3 regions of the Candidatus Allofournierella excrementavium genome follow, and region 2 is predicted to be linked to each of the others. Evidence: predicted binding sites of a transcription regulator. Region 2 holds the regulator's gene; each other region holds the start of a gene.
The links. Region 2 encodes NrdR, which represses ribonucleotide reductase genes. Its sites were predicted from a motif close to CACNANATNTNGTG; they were not measured.
Positions count from the first base shown of each region.

Region 1 (4,923 bases), on a different contig from region 2:
CCGGCAGCTGTGCCAGGCGCTGGCCCCTCTGCACAGAGAGAACATCGTCCACCGGGACATCAAGCCGGAGAACATCGTGCTCGGCGCCGATTCGCAGGTGTACCTCATCGACTTCGGCATCGCCCGCTTTGAAAAGGCGGGCCGCAGCGCGGACACCACCCTGCTGGGCACCCACGGATATGCCGCGCCGGAGCAGTTCGGCTTTTGCCAGAGCGACGCCCGCGCGGACATCTACTCCCTCGGGGTGGTGCTGAATCAGGTGGTGACCGGCGCGTTCCCCAATGCGGCGCGGGCCGACGGCCTGCTGGGGGAGGTCATTGCCAGGTGCACGAATCTCGACCCGCAGCAGCGCTATTCCAACGTGCGGGAGCTGGACGCCGCGCTGGCGGCATTGCCGTGCAGGCGGGCCGCGCCGCCGCGGCCCGCCGCCCGGACAGGCTACCCCTACCCGCTGTGCCTTGTGCCGGGCTTTCGGTCCGGGTCCGGCCAGAAGGCGCTGGCAGCGGTGGCGGCGGCATTCTGGTTCTTTGTGTTTGCGGCGGCGGGATATTCCACCGCCGCGGGCGACCCGGTGGAATGTCTGATCGTGACAGGGGTGCTGGCGATCCCGGTGGGGAGCTATGTGCTGGTGTTTGACCTCTTCGGCATACAGCGGCACATCCCCATTTTGAACAAGGCGCAGGGCAGGGGAATGCGCATCGCCGCCACGGCGGCGGCCGTCCTGCTCTGGGCCGCCGCGGCTTTTTTGATCACGGTGCTCGCGTCGGCGGCCCTCAAAGCGGTCCTTCAATGATTTTTTGCCCAGTCTGCTGGCAGCCCACCAAATGCATCCAAACCCGGTATATACTGTGAGAAGCATACCGCGATTTGGTCGCAGGAGGAGGCTTTTTAAATGAAAAAGGCAGTATCTTTTTTTCTGGCATTGCTGCTGGCTCTCGGCTGTGCGGGCTGTTCCGGCGCGCAGACCTCGGAGCCGGCAGAGACGCCGTCCGGGCCGGCGTCTCTGCCGCAGTCGGAGGCACAGACCGCCCCGCAGGCAGTCACTTTGCCCCAAACCGTTCTCTACGATGAGGCGGGGATAAAAATCACCGCCACGGGGCTCAGCGAGGGCTCTCTGTTCGGCCCGCAAATTGACCTGGTCATCGAAAACAACTCGGACGCGGGGGTGGTCGTCCAGTCCGGCGTGTGCACCGTGAACGGATGGGTGATCGAAAGCACCCTTTCCCAGGAAGTGCTGCCGGGCAAAAAGGCCGAGACGGGCCTGACTCTGTTGCAGACGGACCTGGACAACGCCCGGGTGGAGACCATCGCCCAGATCGAGTGCGAACTGCGGCTGATCGACCCCGACAACTTCCAGACGCTGGCACAAAGCGGCCCCATCGTCCTTTCCACCGACGCCGCCCTGCCGGACCCGTATCAGCCGGAGGGCACGGAACTGTATGCCGACGAGGGAGTCCGCATCGTGGCGCTGGAACAGGCCGACTCGCTGATGGGCAAAAGCGTGCGGCTCTGCATCGAGAACAACAGCGAACAGCGGCGCGTGTTCACCGCCTCCGATGTTTCGGTGGACGGCTACATGACGGACGGCAGCCTTTACGTCGAGATCCCCGCCGGGCGCAGGGCGATGTGCGATCTTCTTCTGCTGGACAGCGAAGAAAACAGCGATCGGCTGGAGCAGATGTCCTCCCTTGAATTCACTCTGAACAGCACCGACCCGGACGATTTCACCGACCGCACAGCGCTGGGGCCGTTCACGCTGACGTTCTGAAGAAAGGGAGGAAAGAAACAATGAAAACCGGAAAACTGGTCATCGGCATCCTGAGCATTGTGCTCTTTCTGCTGGTCAGCCTGCAGTCCTGCGCCGCCGGCCTGGCAAACACCCTCGCGGAGAACGGCGAAGTGAGCGGCAGCGCGGGTTTTGTGCTGGCGCTGGGGCTGCTTGTGGCGGGCATCGTCAACATCTGCACCCGCAAAGGGGGCAAAGGCGGCTATGTGGCCGCGGGATTCCACATCCTGCCCGCGCTGTTTGCCCTGCCGAGCGCAGGCAGCTACTCCGATCTGTACATCTGGGCCGCGCTCAGCATCGCCTTCGGCGTGTTCACCATCATCGCGACCAAAAAAACGAACCGCCTGTGATATTTCAGCAGCAGTGGGCTCCCGGCCTTGGCCGGGAGCCCTTTTTTTGCAGCGCCGGGCCGGAGGAAAAAAGTCCGCCCTATGGGACGCATCCTCTGCTATACTGGGCACAGAAGGGCAAAGGTGAGCTCCGCACCCGCAAACGCCGGCCTCTTTGCGGAAAAAGAAACAATATATTGACTTTTTGCCTCGCAAGAACTACTATATATGGTGTATCCTGCAAACAACGTTGGGAGGGACCAAAAATGAATGTACGCAAGCGCAGCGGCAAAGTCGTGCCCTTTGACGCTGAATTCATACGCCGCGCCGTCACGCTGGCGGCGGCCGCCGCCGGGGAGCATGAGCCCCAGCGGGTGGACGACGTCACCGCCGCGGTGGAAGAGAGGCTGGCCGCCGCAGGCCAGGACATCGTGGACATCGAGCGCATCCAGGACGCGGTGGAGGAGACCCTGTTTGAAAAGCAGCTCTACCGCACCGCCAAGACCTACATCCTCTACCGGGTGCAGAAGGAGAAAGAGCGCACCAGCGGCGAGTGGAAAGAGGGCATCCTGACCCGCGAATTCCTCAGCCCCTACAAGCACGCGCCCAACCCCATGGAGCAGCTGGGCGCCTTCGTCTACACCCGCACCTACTCCCGCTATCTGCCCCAGCAGGGCCGCCGGGAGTTCTGGTGGGAGACGGTGCGCCGCGCGGTGGAATACAACGCCTCGCTGGCCCCCACGCCCCGGGAAGAGGCGGAAAAACTCTACGATAACATCTACAATCTGCGGCAGTTCTTGTCCGGCCGCACCCTGTGGGTGGGCGGCACGCCGGTGGCGGAAAAGTACCCCATGGCCAACTACAACTGCGCCTTCACCGTCATCAACGACTTCGTGGCCTACCACGACCTGTTCTATCTGCTGATGGTGGGCAGCGGCGTGGGTGTGCGGGTGCTCAAATCCGACGCGGACCAGCTGCCGCCGGTGCGCACCGATTTGAAAATTCTGCACAAGTCCTACGACCCGGTGCCCGCGGGCGAGCGGCTGGAATACACCAACCTCACCTTCCAGCGGGACACCGCGACCCTTGCCATCGGCGACTCCAAGGAGGGCTGGGCCCAGGCGCTGACCCGCTACTTCGAGCTCATCACCAACCGGGAGTATGAGGGCGTGACCACCCTGGTGGTGAATTACGACTCCATCCGCCCGAAGGGCGAGCGACTCAAGACCTTCGGCGGCACCGCCAGCGGCTCCGGCTCCATGATGACCATGCTGGACAAAATCCACAAGGTGGTCACCGCCGCCGGCGCCCGGGACGGCGCTGTGCGCACCCAGCTGCGCCCCATCGACCTTTTGGACATCGCCAACATCATCGGTGAGAACGTGGTCTCCGGCGGCGTGCGCCGCACCTCGGAAATTGGCCTGGTGGACGCGGACGACGAGACCTGCATCCAGGCCAAGTCCAACCTCTACCGCCAGGTGAACGGCCACTGGGAGATCGACAAGTCCATCGCTCACCGCCAGATGAGCAACAACTCCATCTTCTACCGCGAAAAGCCCACCCGCGAAAAGCTGCACTGGCACATCCAGCAGATGCGCTATTCCGGCGAGCCGGGCTGGATCAACGAGGAGGCGGGTCTCAAGCGCCGCCCCAACTTCTGCGGCTGCAACCCCTGCGGCGAGATTTTGCTGGATTCCAACGGCCTGTGCAACCTGACCACCGTGAACGTGATGGCCTTTGTGGGCGAGGACGGCACCCTGGACAAGGCCGGCCTGCTGGAGGCCCAGCGCCTGTCCGCCCGGGCGGGCTATCGCATGACCTGCCGCGAGCTGGAGATGTACCGCTGGGACCGGGTGCAGAAGCGCGACCGGCTGCTGGGCTGCTCCCTCACCGGCTGGCAGGACATGGTCAACGCCACCGGCATGGACCGTGCCCGGCAGGCCGAACTGCTGGATGCCCTGCGGGCTGAGGCCCGCAAAGCCGCGGACGAGATGGCGGCCCAGCTGGGCGGCAACCGTCCGCTGCTGGTGACCACCCTGAAGCCGGAGGGCACCCTGTCCCTGCTGCCCACCGTGTCCAGCGGCGTGCACTACTCTCATTCGCCTTACTACATCCGCCGCGTGCGCATCACCGCCACCGACCCCCTGTGCCGCGTCTGCGAGGAACTGGGCTACCCGGTGCTGCCGGAGGTGGGCCAGGACCCGGAGGACCCCACCACCAAGGTGCTGGAGTTCCCGGTGAAGGCCCCCGCCGGGCGGGTGAAGGGCGACGTGACCGCCATCGAGCAGCTGGAAAACTACAAGATGTTCATGGAACACTATGTGGACCACAACTGCTCCATCACCGTGCATGTGCGGGACAACGAGTGGGACGACGTGGAGCAGTGGGTCTGGGACCACTGGGACGATGTGGTGGCCCTTTCCTTCCTGAGCTACGACGACAGCTTCTACGATCTGCTGCCCTATGAGGCGATCGACAAAGAGGAGTACGAGCGCCGCAAGGCGGAGATGCGTCCCTTCAACCCGGCGCTGCTCTGCCGCTATGAGCACGAGGAGACCGAGCTGGACATCGGCGCTTCCGACTGCGTGAACGGCGTGTGCCCCATCCGCTGATTTGACTGCAAAAAACCGCCTGCCCCGCGAAAGGGGCAGGCGGTTTTTGTATGAGAAATTCAGCGCCCGGCGGGCAGTTCCAGGCAGAAGGCGGCCCCGCCGCCGGGAGCGTCCTCCACCCAGAGGCGGCCGCCGTGCAGCGCCGCCAGTTCGGCGGCCACCGCAAGGCCCAGCCCGTGGTGGCGGGGGTCCTCGC
Region 1 covers NZ_DBGFPE010000007.1:74,420-79,342, reverse strand. Annotated here, with positions in the region: gene ACMI1Q_RS02705 (serine/threonine-protein kinase) at 1-793, shown strand, start outside; gene ACMI1Q_RS02700 (hypothetical protein) at 893-1,768, shown strand; gene ACMI1Q_RS02695 (hypothetical protein) at 1,789-2,136, shown strand; gene nrdJ (ribonucleoside-triphosphate reductase, adenosylcobalamin-dependent) at 2,382-4,727, shown strand; gene ACMI1Q_RS02685 (sensor histidine kinase) at 4,787-4,923, opposite strand, start outside.
Region 1: the regulator NrdR is predicted to act here: its motif matches at 2,336-2,349, upstream of nrdJ (ribonucleoside-triphosphate reductase, adenosylcobalamin-dependent).

Region 2 (4,923 bases):
TTGGCGGCGGCGGTCACGGGGCGCTCGGTATAGCCTACCTCCTGAAAGAAGCTGAAGCTGCCCCGCTGGAGATAGGGCGCGAGATACCCGCTGTCGAACAACACCGGCAGGTCCACCGACTTGAGCTTTTTCTCGATGGCTTCGACAAATTCCGGCTTTGCCAGCGTGCGGTCGTACAACATGGCCACCTCGGTGCCGGTGCGCTTGCCCACGGGGAAGATTTTGATGGTGAGTGATTCAGTGCGCACCAGCCGCCGCACAAGGCTGACGTTGATGCGCACAAGGTCGCAGAATCCTTCCCGGGAGCCGCGGATGTCCCCTTCGCCGGAGGGTTCCTGCACCGAGCGGAACTGCATGTTCTGCGTGGAAAGCACAACTGCTTTACGGCATCTGTCAATGAGCATCACGGTGGTGCCCGCGGTCAGCTGGGTGCGCAGGGCTTCAAAGTCCTCCACCGGCGTATTTTCTACCGGCAGGTCGGTCTGGTGCTGGATGTAGTTGAACAGGTCCTGGCCGTTTGCGGGCTCAAAATGGCTCTCGTTCAGCATCGAGAGCATCACTACCCACAGCCGTTCCAGGGTGGAAAGCCCCTCAAAGAAGCACAAACAGCAAGGCACGCCCCGCACGTTGACGGACTTTGCATACAGGTCGGCGGAGTTGCCAAACATCTCTTTCAGGTGGGCAACATTCGCATCCAGCGAATCGGTCAGGGGTCGCGGCATCGTTCTTCACCTCGCTGCTTAGTATGCCCCGCACCCGCCGGGTCAAAACCATTTGCCGGGAGGAGTTTTGTATGCTGGTGCTCGTGCTTCGCACATTGATGATCTACCTGCTTATCGTGGCCGCCATGCGGCTGATGGGCAAACGTCAGCTTGGAGAATTACAGCCCTCGGAGCTGGTGTCCACCATTCTCATTTCCAACCTCGCCTCCATCTCCATCGAATCCCCCGAGGTGCCGCTGGCGGCAAGCCTTGCGCCCGTCTGCCTGATCGTGGTGCTGGAACTGTTTTCCTCTGCGCTTTGCTATATGAGCCCCACGGCGGCAAAGCTATTGTCCGGCACGCCGGTGGCGGTGATACGGGGCGGCAAGATCGACCAGAAGACCCTGCGGGAGCTTCGGTTCAGCGCCAGCGACCTGCTGGAAGCGCTGCGAGGCAAGGACATTTTCGACCCATCGGAAGTAAACTACGCCCTGGTGGAGACCAACGGCACCCTGAGCGTGAGCCGGATGCCGCAGAAGGACACCCCCACCCGGGAGGATATGCAGGTGCCGCCGCCCGAAGCGCGAACGCCCATGGTGCCCCTTGTCATCGACGGGCGGGTACTGGCGGACAATCTGGCCTGGTGCGGCAGGAACGAAAAGTGGCTGGACAAGGTGCTGCACCAGAACAAATGCAGCCTGCGGCAGGTGCTTTTGCTGCTGGGGGACGATTCCGGGCAGGTGCAGCTGGTCAAAAAAGAGAGCCGCTGAAACCAGCGGCTCTCGGTCAGAAAGGATGATTGGATGAAACGGGTGCGCGCAGCCTTCGGGCTGCTGGCTTTTCTTGCGGTGCTCATCGTGGCCAGCAGCATCCTGGTGAAGACCACCAACGACACACTTTTGGATGACCTGGACCAAATTGGGGCTTTGAGTGTCGCCGGAAATTACGAAGCGGCGTTGGAGGTCATCGACGGGATGAACGGCTTTTTCTCCCGGCGGGAGCACTGGATGGCACTGTTCATCAAGCGGGACTATCTCAGCGGCATCGCCATGTGCCTGGGCGGGCTGTCGGCCTATGTTGGCCCGGATAACCAACAGGACCTGCAGAGCGAGCTTGGAAAAGCCCGCACGCAGATTCTGATGACCGGGCACTTATTTTTCAGTATGCTTTGAGGAATGGCCGTTGAGCATGTCTTTCAGCTCGTCCATGAAGGTGTTGATGTCGCTGAACTGCCGGTAGACCGAGGCAAAGCGCACATAGGCCACTTCGTCGATCTTTTTCAGTTCATCCATGGCCAGCTCGCCGATGTGCATGGAGGTGACCTCTCGCTCGTAGCTGTTCAGCAGCGTCTGCTCGATGCGGTCCACCGCGGCTTCCAGCGTCTGGTAGCTTACCTCCCGCTTTTCACTGGCGCGCAGCATGCCCCCCAGCAACTTCTGGCGGTCAAAGGCTTCGCGGGAGCGGTCCCGCTTGACCACCATCAGGGGCACGGTCTCCACGATCTCGTAGGTCGTGAAGCGCTTGGCGCAGCTCAGGCACTCCCGGCGGCGGCGAATTTTCTCTCCGTCCTCGGTGGGGCGGGAATCGATCACCTTGGAATCCAGTTCGCCGCAGTACGGACATTTCATGGCAGTTTCCTCCTTGGCTGGTGAGTGGGCGGGCGGAGCGCCGCCGTTGAATCACTATACAAACAGTATAGCATATTTTCCCGCAAAGAAAAGATTTTCAGCCAAAAATCCTGCTGTCCAGCTCTTCATAAAGCACTTTTGTGGCCACTTCGTCTGCTCCGCTGAGCACCACGGTCTTCCCCTTCACCTGCATCACGATGCAGGCGTCGCAGCCGGTGTAGGCATAACGGGTGTATGAGCCGAAGGCGTCGTTGCGGAAAGAGCCCATGGAAAGGCGGGGCGAGCCGAACCCGTTGGTGCGGCTTCCGGCGGGGATGTCCTCGGCATATTCGATGCTCTCCACGTCGGCGTAGTCTATTTCGGCGTCAGACCAGTAGCTTGCTTCGATGTTCAGGGCGGTCTCCCCCACCGTGAAATGAATGTCTCCGGTGAAGAGAAGCACCGGCGTGCCCACCACGGCAACGGCCAAAATCGCAAGGACGATGCCCGTTACAACACGGTCCGCTTTCGATCTGAACAGGCACCCGCTCCAGCTGCCATCCCGGACCTGTTTGCGGTAAAGCCAGTAGGAATAGACACAGGGCACCACCGCCAGAACAAGAATGGCCGCCATCATTCCCGCGACCATGGCGGCCCCGGGCAAGAGGCAGCACAACAGCAGCACAAGGCCGCCCGCCACCCACGCTTTACCGCCCAAGCGGTGGGTGCGGTTCCAGTTCTCTTCGTTGGCCAGCGTCCAGGGCAGACGGATGCCCAGCGTGGGGTTCTGCTTCATCTTGGGCATATAGTTGCCGATGATGAGGAACAGCAGTCCCAGGCTGGCGGGCACAAGACGCTCCCAGCCCAGCTCCACATCCAGCGCCACCGCCCAGGTGCCGGCGCAGTAAAACAGCGAGACGAAGGGCAGCAGCCAGTAGACCAGTTCCAGCGCCTTTTTGCTCTGGCCGTTCTGCCGGTTGGTGTGAAAGGTGAGCAGCAGGCACAGCCAATAGGTCGCCAGCATTGCGGCGGGCATCCCCAGGCAGAAGGCCAGCTTTGCGGGGCAGCTTTCGCCGGGCAGCCGCTCCCACAGCCCGATGCCCGCCAGCGCAGGCAGCAGGATGAGCGCGGAGCCAACAAGCGCCTTGCGTTTATTCAAGAGTTTCATCGTTCTCCTCCCCTTTCAGCGTGGTGAGCCAGAGAAGGATTTCCTCCAGCACCGACGCGTTCAGCTCGTAATAAATATACTTTCCTTCCCGCCGGTCCCGCACAAGGTCGGCCTCTTTCAGCACCGAGAGATGGCGGGAGACGGCCGCCGCCGACACCGGGAACCGTTCCGCGATCTGCCCCGCCGTCAGCGGGCCGGCCCGCAGCAGCGTCAGTATCTCCCGGCGGGTGGGGTCGGCGAGGGCTCGAAGCGTGTCTTGCATCGCCATGGCGTCACCTCATTTAACATTCAACTTAATCGTTAAACGTAATATAGCACTGCCTTCTCGCCTTGTCAATGGGGGGGGAAAACAAAAGGGCCGCCCTCCTTTCGGAGAGCGGCCCTTTGAGGCGCAAATTTATTTGGTCAGCAGTTTTTCCAGCGTGGCGATGCGCACGCAGATGCACAGCAGCGTCGCGGCCTGCTCCAGCTCTGCGAGGCTGGGATAGGTGGGTGCGATGCGCAGGTGATGGTCGTGGGGGTCGATGCCGTAGGGGTAGGCAGCGCCTGCGGGGGTCAGCACGACGCCCGCCTGCTTGCACAGTTCCACCGTGCGCTTGGCGCAGCCGTCCATCACGTAAAGACTCAGAAAGTAGCCGCCCTTGGGGTCGGTCCAGTGGGCGATGCCGGGGCAGCTGCCCAGATCGCGGGTGAAGATCTCCTTCACCAGGTCGAACTTCGGCGCGATGATGGCCCGGTGCTTTGCCATGTGCTCCAGAACGCCCTTGCGGTCCTTCAAAAAGCGCACGTGGCGCAGCTGGTTCATCTTGTCGTAGCTGATGATCATGGAGCTCATGTTCTTCAGGATGTGCTCCACGCTCTTGCGGCTGGTGGCCACGGCGGCAACGCCCGCGCCGGGGAAGGTCATTTTACTGGTGGAGCAGAACATCATCGCCCGGTCGGGATGGCCGGCTTTGGCGCACTCGTCCAGGATGGGCAGCACCTCATACACCTCGTCGGTGAGGGTGTGCACACAGTAGGCGTCGTCCCAGAAGATCTTGAAGTCCGGCGCGGCGGTCTCCATGGCGGCCAGACGGCGCACGGTGTCGTCGCTGTAAGAATAGCCGTCCGGGTTGGAATACACAGGAACGCACCAGATGCCCTTGACGCTGTCGTCATCCTTCACAAGACGCTCCACCACGTCCATGTCAGGGCCGGTCTCCAGCATGGGCACCGGGATCAGCTGGAAGCCGAAGTACTCGGTGACCTTGAAGTGACGGTCATAACCGGGGGTCGGGCAGAGAAACTTGATGTTGGTGCAGAAGCGCCAGGGGCGGATGGAGTCCACAAAGCCCGCACGCCAGCCCAGGTCGATGAGGTAATACATGGTGGACAGCGCGGAGTTGCCGCACACCAGCACCTGCTCGGGGCTGGGTACGCGCATCACGTCGGCGAAGAAACGCCGCGC
Region 2 covers NZ_DBGFPE010000014.1:63,975-68,897, reverse strand. Annotated here, with positions in the region: gene ACMI1Q_RS04105 (spore germination protein) at 1-722, opposite strand, end outside; gene ACMI1Q_RS04100 (YetF domain-containing protein) at 794-1,471, shown strand; gene ACMI1Q_RS04095 (DUF4363 family protein) at 1,505-1,873, shown strand; gene nrdR (transcriptional regulator NrdR) at 1,853-2,329, opposite strand; gene ACMI1Q_RS04085 (SdpI family protein) at 2,427-3,476, opposite strand; gene ACMI1Q_RS04080 (autorepressor SdpR family transcription factor) at 3,460-3,744, opposite strand; gene ACMI1Q_RS04075 (aminotransferase class I/II-fold pyridoxal phosphate-dependent enzyme) at 3,874-4,923, opposite strand, start outside.

Region 3 (4,923 bases), on a different contig from region 2:
TGAGGGTGCACCACAGCGGCCAGTAGGGGGTCTGGAAAATCATCAGCCCGGCCTCGGCCAGCACCATGATCAGGTTGAGGGAAAGGCGCAGGGGGGCAAAGTCGATGGCCAGCAGGCCCCGGGTGTTCACCGCACGCAGGATGAACACCACGAAGTAGCTCAGGAAGCTGGCCAGGGTCACGCCCACGGGGCCCATCACCGGGATGAACAGCCAGTTCAAAAGGCAGTTGACCACCGCGCCCGCCAGCATGGTGTAAAGCGAGAGGGTGCTGCGCTTTTCCACCATGTAGATGCTGTTGAGGAACTGGTTCAGGCAGCTGAACAAAGTGCCGATGGCCAGCAGGGGCACGAACTGCCACGCGTCGAAGAAGTTGGCCTTGAAGATGAACATCAGCGGGCGGCACAGCAGGATGATGCCCGCGCAGCAGCAGAAAAGCAGGCTCTGGTAAAGGCCGAACACCCGGCTGAAGAACCGCTGGCGGCCCTCCAGCTCGGTCACGGCGGACAGCTGCCACGCCTCATAGAAGATGGTGCCCAGCACCGACAGGATGGTGGGCAGGAAATAGCCCACGCCCAAAAGGCCGGTCCAGTATTCGCCGGTCTGGTCCTTGTAGCCGCCGCACATGGCCTGCACGAAGAACAGGTCGCTGGCGTTGATGACCCAGAAGCTGATCTGGGCGGGCACCATGGGCAGCGAGTAGGCCAGCATCTGCTTCCAAAGAGTCATGGAGTGGAAGCGGGGCCGCAAATACCGCCCCAGCCCGGCGATGCAGAAGACGAACAGCGCGCTCAATGCGTCCGAGCAGATGATGGCCAGCACATAGCCCTTGGCCCCCATGTGGAAGCCGGAGAGGAACAGGATGGTGAAGCCCAGGTTGGTGGCGCTGCACAAAACGCCGTCCACCGCCACCAGCCGGTTCAGCTGGCGGCTGCGCACGAACTGGGTGCACCAGGTGCGCAGGCAGCTCACCAGCACATGCACATAAAGGAACGGCGCGTACTCCGCGAACAGCGGGATGAACCGCAGCAGCGGATAGCAGCACAGCATGATGACAAAGCCGGTGAGGATGGTGAGCAGGCCGTCGGTGAACACCGAGCCTTTCTTCACCTTTTCGTCCAGGCCGAAGCGGATGATGGCGTAGCTCACGCCCATGCTCACCAGCGGGATGAGCAGCGAGCCGATGTTCTGCACCAGCTTGGTGATGCCCACCTCTTCCACCTGGCCCATGGCGAAGGTGATGTAGGGCTGCAGCACGATGCTGAGCAGCTTTGCCGAAAAGTTGCTGATGGCGAACAAAAGGGTGTTGTTCGCCAGGCGTTTGTACTTTGCGTCCAAAGGGATCTTCCTTTCCGTGGATGGTGCGCTCAGCGCGCGTTTCGCAAAAGGGCCCGGCGGGCCTTCCAGTCCGGCAGGATGCTTGCCACCAGCGCCCAGAACCCGGCCTGGTGGTCCGGGTGCACAAAGTGGCAGTACTCGTGCACCACCACATACTCAACGGCCTCGGGGGGCTGCAGCGCCAGCCGCGCCGCCAGGGTGATCTGCCGCTTGGCGGGGTGGCAGCTGCCCCAGCGGGTGCGCATGTCCCGCACCTTTATAATGGGCTTCTGGCCTCCCAGCACCCCCGCGAACCGGGGGAACACCCTGTCGTTCACCGCCTGGAACAGAGGCAGGCAGTCGGCGGGCTTCGGCGTGGGGGCCGCGGCCCGGGCGGCCTCGGCGGCCTTCTGCCGGGCCAGGGCCTTTTGCACCCATCCGGCGTGGGCGGCCACAAAGGCGTCCACCGAGGCGGCGCTGGCCCGCAGCGGGGCGCTCACCCGCACGCTGCCGTCCGGCCCAAGGCGCAGATTCAGGTTTTTCACCCGCTTGCGGGTGAGGGCGTAGTCCACGCCGCCGGCGCTGCGAAATTCTTTTTGCTCCACGGCGGCGGACCCCCTTTTCTTTTCCCCGCAGGGGGGTATAATAGGACATTGTGCGCCGTTTCGGCGCACCGTGCGCTTTCCATTGTAGCATGTTTTCGCGCCCTTTTGAACGCGAAAAGCAAAACTCACAAAAAATTCATCCAAACCTTGGCGCTAATTTTGCGCCCGGTCATATTGACAGCCACTATATGTAGGTGTCATAATGTTTTAAGTAGCGTTCTCACCCCAAAATACAGAGAATGACCAAACGGCGCGCATGGGGGGCCGACACAGCGCAAAGCAAGGCGCGAAGCCGGGTCAGGAGGAGTTTGCATCATGATCAAAAGCGTTATCAAGCGGGATGGCCGCGTAGTTTTGTTCGACGAGGGCAAGATCGCGGCCGCCGTGCTCAAGGCCCTGGAGGCCGCCGGCGAGGGCGACGCGCGGGAAGCGGCCCGCGTGGCCAACAAGGTCTCGCGCCACCTGGAGGTGGACTGCGGCGAGGAATCCCCCCAGATCGAGCAGATCCAGGACGCGGTGGAGACCGGCCTGATGGAGTGCGGCCACGACGAGGCGGCCAAGAAGTACATCCTGTACCGGGCCAACCGCACCCGCATCCGCGAGGCGAACACCAGCCTGATGAAGACCATCGACGAGATCACCAACGTGGACGCCCGCATCAGCGACATGAAGCGCGACAACGCCAACATCGACGGCAACACCGCCATGGGCAGCATGCTGCAGATCGGCACCGCCGGCGCCAAGGCCTACAACGCGGCCTACCTGCTCACCCCCGAGCAGGCCAAGGCCCACTCCGAGGGCGACATCCACATCCACGATTTCGATTTCTATTCCCTCACCACCACCTGCACCCAGATCGACATCCTGCGCCTGTTCCACGGCGGTTTCTCCACCGGCCACGGCTTCCTGCGCGAGCCTGCCAGCATCGGCAGCTACGCGGCGCTGGCGGCCATCGCCATCCAGTCCAACCAGAACGACCAGCACGGCGGCCAGTCCATCCCGAACTTTGACTACGGCATGGCCGAGGGCATCCGCAAGAGCTTTGCCAAGCTCTACCGCAAAAAGCTGGCCGAGGGCGTGGAGGACCTGCTGAACTCGGAGGACGAGAGCGCCCTGACCGAGGCGGCGGTGAACAAGGCCGCCGACGAGCTGGGCATGCAGCCCCGCATCGAGGTGAAGGCCGACGAGTTTGACGCCATCGTGGCGAAGGCCCTGGAAGAGACCAGCGCCCTTTCCGCCGAGGAGGCGCAGCGCATCGTGGCCACCGCCCGCCGCCGGGCCTACAAGCAGACCGACCGGGACACCTATCAGGCCATGGAGGGCTTCGTTCACAACCTGAACACCATGCACTCCCGCGCCGGCGCGCAGACCCCCTTCAGCAGCATCAACTACGGCACCGACACCTCCCCCGAGGGCCGCATGGCCATCCGCAACATCCTGCTGGCGGAGGACGCGGGCCTGGGCCACGGCGAAACGCCCATCTTCCCCATCCACATCTTCAAGGTCAAGGAGGGGGTCAACTACAACGAGGGCGACCCCAACTACGACCTGTTCAAGCTGAGCATGAAGGTCAGCGCCAAGCGCCTGTTCCCGAACTATGTCTTCCTGGACGCGCCCTTCAACCTCCAGTACTACAAGCCCGGCCATCCCGAGACCGAGGTGGCCACCATGGGCTGCCGCACCCGCGTGATGGGCAACGTCTACGACCCTGACCGCCAGATCAGCTACAGCCGCGGCAACCTGTCCTTCACCTCCATCAACCTGCCCCGTCTGGCCATCCTGGCCGACCACGACGAGGCCGCCTTCTACAAGAAGCTGGACTCCATGCTGGAGCTGGTGGCCCAGCAGCTGCTGGACCGCTATGAGATCCAGGCGGCCAAGCGGGTCTACAACTACCCCTTCCTGATGGGCCAGGGCGTCTGGCTGGACAGCGACAACCTGGGCCCCGCCGACGAGGTGCGCGAGGTGCTCAAGCACGGCACCCTCTCCATCGGCTTCATCGGCCTGGCCGAGACCCTTACCGCCCTCTACGGCCACCACCACGGCGAGAGCGAGGAGATGCAGAAGAAGGGCCTGGAGATCGTCAAGCACATGCGCGACTTCTGCGACAAGAAGAGCCAGGAAATGAAGATGAACTTCACCCTGCTGGCCACCCCGGCGGAGGGCCTTTCCGGCCGGTTCACCCGGATGGACAAAAAGCGCTTCGGCGTCATCCCCGGCGTCACCGACCGCGAGTACTACACCAACAGCTTCCACATCCCCGTGTGGTTCCAGATCTCTGCCTACGACAAGATCCAGAAGGAAGCGCCCTATCACGCCCTCACCAACGCCGGCCACATCAGCTATGTGGAGCTGGACGGCGACACCGCCAACAACCTGGAGGCCTTCGAGAGCGTGGTGCGCTGCATGCACGACGCGGGCGTGGGCTACGGCAGCATCAACCACCCCGTCGACCGCGACCCCGTGTGCGGCTATGTGGGCGTGATCGGCGATGTGTGCCCCCGGTGCGGCCGCCGCAGCGGCGAGGCCCTCAGCCCCGAAAAGCTGGCCGAGCTTCGCAAGAAATACCCCAGCGTGCCCGCCTTCTGCGGGTGCGAATGAACCCCCTTTGAAAACGCGGGGCGAACGCCCGGTGTTGCCGGTGCAACATGCCGCCGCCCGCCGAACGTGATATAATAACGATAACGATTTTTGAAAAGACCGGGAAAGGTCCAAGGAGGAAACATCATGGCTGCAATGCAGAAACAATCCGTCGTGGGCAAGGACGTCCAGTTCGAGCGCATCCGCCGCATCACCGGCTATCTGGTGGGCACCATGGACAAGTGGAACGACGCCAAGAAGGCCGAAGAGCGCGACCGGGTGAAGCACCTGTAATGCTGAGGGTCGCAGGCTGTGTGGCCGACAGCATCGTAGACGGCCCGGGGCTGCGGTTCACCGTGTTCTTCCAGGGCTGCCCCCACCACTGCCCGGGGTGCCATAACCCCGAGACCTGGGCCTTTGAGG
Region 3 covers NZ_DBGFPE010000035.1:55,078-60,000, reverse strand. Annotated here, with positions in the region: gene ACMI1Q_RS08545 (lipopolysaccharide biosynthesis protein) at 1-1,336, opposite strand, end outside; gene ACMI1Q_RS08540 (M48 family metallopeptidase) at 1,366-1,920, opposite strand; gene ACMI1Q_RS08535 (anaerobic ribonucleoside triphosphate reductase) at 2,236-4,521, shown strand; gene nrdD (anaerobic ribonucleoside-triphosphate reductase) at 4,648-4,794, shown strand; gene nrdG (anaerobic ribonucleoside-triphosphate reductase activating protein) at 4,794-4,923, shown strand, end outside.
Region 3: the regulator NrdR is predicted to act here: its motif matches at 2,103-2,116, upstream of ACMI1Q_RS08535 (anaerobic ribonucleoside triphosphate reductase).